DNA from 2 places in the Undibacterium sp. JH2W genome. Region 2 is predicted to be linked to the other one. Evidence: predicted binding sites of a transcription regulator. Region 2 holds the regulator's gene; the other holds the start of a gene.
What was found. The regulator FliA, encoded in region 2, starts transcription of late flagellar genes. The targets are predictions, from matches to a motif close to CTAAAGTTTNNNNNNNNNNNGCCGNTA.
Positions count from the first base shown of each region.

Region 1: a site for FliA is predicted at 1,390-1,416, ahead of motA (flagellar motor stator protein MotA). Genes of this name have one in related genera too.

Region 1 covers NZ_JBMPOT010000003.1:242,952-245,339, forward strand. Annotated here, with positions in the region: gene motB (flagellar motor protein MotB) at 1-478, opposite strand, end outside; gene motA (flagellar motor stator protein MotA) at 496-1,356, opposite strand; gene ACO0LC_RS05600 (SAM-dependent methyltransferase) at 1,475-2,281, opposite strand; gene flhC (flagellar transcriptional regulator FlhC) at 2,297-2,388, opposite strand, start outside.
Region 2 covers NZ_JBMPOT010000008.1:296,794-299,181, reverse strand. Annotated here, with positions in the region: gene ACO0LC_RS14335 (MinD/ParA family ATP-binding protein) at 1-576, shown strand, start outside; gene ACO0LC_RS14330 (RNA polymerase sigma factor FliA) at 583-1,314, shown strand; gene ACO0LC_RS14325 (flagellar motor protein) at 1,296-2,036, shown strand; gene motD (flagellar motor protein MotD) at 2,054-2,388, shown strand, end outside.

The sequences.
Region 1 (2,388 bases), on a different contig from region 2:
GCAAGCCATCGGTTGTAATATCCAGCAACAACTGCTTCTTGTACTGTTTCAAAGTTGGGTTGGACTCTATCGCTGCCTCAATCTTGGTCTTCAGCCCCTTCAAGCGTTCTGCTTCGACTTTTGCCAGAGCTGCTTCAGCCGCTTGCAAATTGTAGGTTTTTTTCTGGGCATCTATCTCACCCTTGCGATTTTGCCCTTCACGTGCGCTCAAGTCCTTACCACCACCCTTGATGACACTGGAGCTATCGCCACTACCATCACCACCAGCCATCGCCACCTTCAAAGGAGTTTGAAAATACTCAGCGATCCCGTTCAGGTTACCCTTGGCAGTCGAACCTAATAACCACATCAACAAGAAAAACGCCATCATCGCTGTTACAAAGTCGGCATAAGCGATCTTCCAGGCACCACCGTGATGGCCACCAGCCACCTTCTTGATGCGTTTGACGATAATTGGTCTTAGTTCTTCGCTTGCCATCACCAATCCAGTTTTTATTATTTAGATTTAGATTGCTTAATATGCTCTTCCAACTCTGAGAACGTCGGCCTCTCGGTTGAATACAATACTTTCCGGCCAAACTCTACAGCCAAAGCTGGTGCATAACCATTCAAACTGGCCAGCAAGGTCACCTTAATGCATTGAAATGTCTTGGACGATTCATCAAGTTGCTGCTCCATCAAGCCCGCCAGAGGACCAACGAAACCGTAGGCTAGCAAAATACCCAGGAAAGTACCGACCAGGGCATGTGCAATCAGGATACCTAATTCAGAGGGTGGAATGCCCACAGACTCCATGGTATGCACTACCCCCATTACAGCAGCCACGATACCAAAGGCGGGCAGACCATCGCCCAGTTTGGCAATAAAATGGGCGGGCACAGCACCTTCGTGGTGATGCGTCTCAAGCTCATTGTCCATCAAATTCTCGATTTGAAAGGCATCCATATTTCCTGAAACCATCAGACGCAAATAATCCCCTACAAACTCCATCATATGATGATCGTGGACAATTGCAGGATATTTACTAAAAAGTGGACTTTCTTCAGGGCGCTCAATATCGCCCTCTATGGACATCAGGCCTTCTTTGCGCACCTTGGTAAGAACATCGAACAGCATGGTCATGAGTTCCATATACAATGACTTTGTATATTTGGAACCTTTCAGCACGCCAGGAAGCGCCTTCATAGTAGACTTCAAGGTTTTTGCATTGTTACCGACCAGAGAAGCGCCAACAGCCGCACCACCTATCATCAATAATTCCAGAGGCTGAAACAACACTGCAATATGCCCACCAGACATGACAAAGCCACCAAAGACTGAGCCCAATACGACGATATAGCCGACGATAACTAACACGAGCTTTTACTCCTTAGAGAGGATTTTTTATAATATCGACTACACTACCTCAGACCCGAAACATTCACCAGAAATGGAAGGTTAAATATTGCTTCAGGAATACATTTCACTATGTTCATTATATGCGCCAGACATAGAGATCGGGGTCATTCGGATTGCTTTTTATAATTAAATCCGCTTCGACACCAGGCACTTTAAATTCATAACTCATGAATATCGCATCTGGCTTCATTTCTGACCTGATCTTTTCCCACAGCGCTGGCATGGCCACTGGAGACAGATAAGCAAAAACCACATCAAAGTCGGCAAAATCCAACTCCTGATAATCCAATAAGTAAAACCGCAGTTTTTTACCTAACATCGCAGCTCTGAACCAGCTTACCAGCCAGGGAATAGGTGCCACCTCTACGCCAAAGAATGATTGTTCAGGCCGCATTTTTGCCAGGCTGATGGACACTCCTCCAAAACCACTACCTATGTCAATAAAACGCAAATCACTGCGCGCAGGTAGTTGCTCAAGAATACACGGCAACAAACTGGATTTGGAAGGAAAATATGGGACTTGAGTGCGGTAAGTTGACCAAAACAACAATACCAGCAATAAAAAGACGAACAAACTGAATCCTGGGTGCAGTTGAAAAACCAAGGAGACGACAAGCGCAAAAGGGAAAGCAAATTGTATTAGCCACCACCACCAACTCATACCGAGTAAGAAACTGAGGCTTGCGGCGACGCTCGCATGAATAGCAAGCAAAACATAGGGGGAGAGTACGCCACCGAATTGCCACCTGTCGGCTGCATACAGTAAATAAGAAAAGATAAAAGCGAGTAACTGTAAGCTTAGAGCAAGAAATACAGGCGAAGAAAAAACTCCGTTAGTCGGGAGGAGCTTACCTTTGCGGGTTTTTGACGCTACTACCTCCAAGGCTCCTCCTGAATTTTAAGCCACCATCTCCAACGCGGCCTCCGCATCTTTTGCTTTTTTTGTTTTACCTGCCCGTGATGGGACGTGGCATAAACCACAAGCATAAT
Region 2 (2,388 bases):
AAGGAAGCGGTCAAATTGGTAGCTTCCGGCTTGTCTGTGACGATGTTGGCCAGGCACGCCTGGTTACCGACAGAAAGTGCACGCCAGTTATCCAGAGTCTTTGACACCGTGGCCAATAGTGCAGACTTGGTTATTGTTGATAGTGATATCAATCGTGACGATACTTTTCCATTGGCCACACTGGATGACAGTGAACTGGTAATACAGGTGTCGGCTGATCCTGACATGATCAAGGCGGCATATGGATTGATCAAGCGGGTGAGCAACCGGGTAGGCAGGCGTGGTTATGGTATCTTGGTCTCTGGAGCATCGGAAAAAGAGGCGAGATTGATTTATACAAATATGGCGCAGGCAGCCAGCCGGTATCTGGCAGTGCCATTGCATTATGTTGGTAATGTGCCAGAAGACGAATATGTAAGAAAGGCGGCGCATTTGGGGCGTTCTGTAATTGATGCTTTCCCCAAGGCGCTTGCTTCATTGGCATTTTCACGGCTGGCCGAGCAATTGGCAAAGACTGCGCGTTCCACATTATGTGTAGAAGGAGTACCTGAGCTGGGTGTCGGTCTTGGAATTTAATTAAAAATGTACACCGCTAGCGGAAAATCAGATAAAAACTTCCTTTTGAGGGAGCATGCGCCCCTGGTCAAGCGTCTGGCTTACCAGTTGAAGGCGCGCCTGCCTCCCAGCGTGGAGGTCGATGATCTTGTGCAGGCCGGTATGATAGGCCTGCTGGACGCCGTTAACCGTTATGAAGATACCCACGGCGCGCAATTTGAAACCTATGCAGTACAACGCATACGGGGTGCCATGCTGGATGAATTGCGCAGTAGTGACTGGTTGCCACGTGGCGTGCGTCAAAATATGCGCAAGATAGAAAATGCCATGAATGTATTGCAGCAGAAGCTGGGGCGGCCACCTTTGGAAACCGAGGTCGCCAAGTCACTCAAGCTGAGCCTGGAAGAATACCAGGACTTGCTGACAGATAGTGGCGGGCATCAACTTGTGTATTACGAAGACTTTCATGACTCAGATACCAGGGAGCATTTTCTCGACCACTATTGTTCAGACTTGTCTGGTGATCCTTTGCAAGATCTGCTCAATGATGATTTTCGTGACGCAGTCATAGGTGCGATAGACAGCTTGCCAGAACGAGAGAAGTTGCTCATGGGTTTGTATTATGAACAAGAATTGAATCTCAAAGAAATCGGTGCCGTGATGGGCGTGTCGGAATCACGGATATCCCAATTACATAGTCAGGCAGTCGCCAGGCTCAGGGCTTACTTAAGGGAGAAAGCGTGGACTGGGCTAGCATAGTCGGATTGATACTGGTGGTAGTTGGCATTCTGTCCGGTCAATTGATTGAGGGAGGGCGCTTGTCATCACTGGTGCAGCCAGCAGCATTTGTGATTGTCTTTGTTGGCACTCTGGGAGCAGTATTGCTGCAAAGTCGCCTCAATACGTTCAGGCGTGGTGTGCGCATGCTGCGCTGGGTAGTCTCGGAACCACCAGACAGCAGCAAAAAGAATGTTGAGGATGCCCTGGTCTGGAGTGTAGTGGCACGGCGTGAGGGCTTCCTGAGCCTGGAGCGTTATATGAATGCTTCCCCCGATCCTTTCATAGGCAAGGGCTTGCGTCTGGTCATCGATGGTATAGACCCTATACGTTTGAAAGACATACTCGATGTCGATATTTCCCTTTATGAAATGGAACAGCGCCAGGCTGCCAAGATCTGGGAAGCAGCGGGGGGATATTCCCCTACCATAGGGATACTTGGTGCCGTCCTGGGCTTGATACATGTGATGGAAAATCTCAGCGACCCTTCCAAGCTAGGTGGTGGCATTGCGGTGGCCTTTGTTGCCACTATCTATGGTGTGGGCATGGCGAACTTATTGTTTTTACCAGTCAGCAATAAACTCAAGGAAATCATAGGCCGTGAAGTGACACGCCGTGAAATGCTGTCCGATATCTTTTATAGCATTGCTCTCGGTGATAGCCCGCGCGTGGTAGAAGAAAGACTGACCAATCACCGAAATTGAAGATTTAAAAACTATTTATGGCAAGAAAAAAATACCATGAAGAGCCAGAAAACCATGAGCGATGGCTGGTTTCTTATGCGGATTTTATTACCTTGTTGTTTGCCTTCTTTGTTGTCATGTATGCCATTTCCTCTCTGAACGAGGGCAAATACCGGGTTTTGTCGAATTCGCTGACCGGGGCTTTTGGCAAGGTCATGACTATCAATCCCAAACCAGTGGATGCGCCAAACGAGCAAGTGATCAAACTTGATCCCCTGCCTTTAGTAAAGAATCGCAGCAGCGAGGGTTTGCGCAAGGAGCGTGCGCAAATGACCACCATGGCCAAGGATATTTTGACTGTACTGGAACCGCT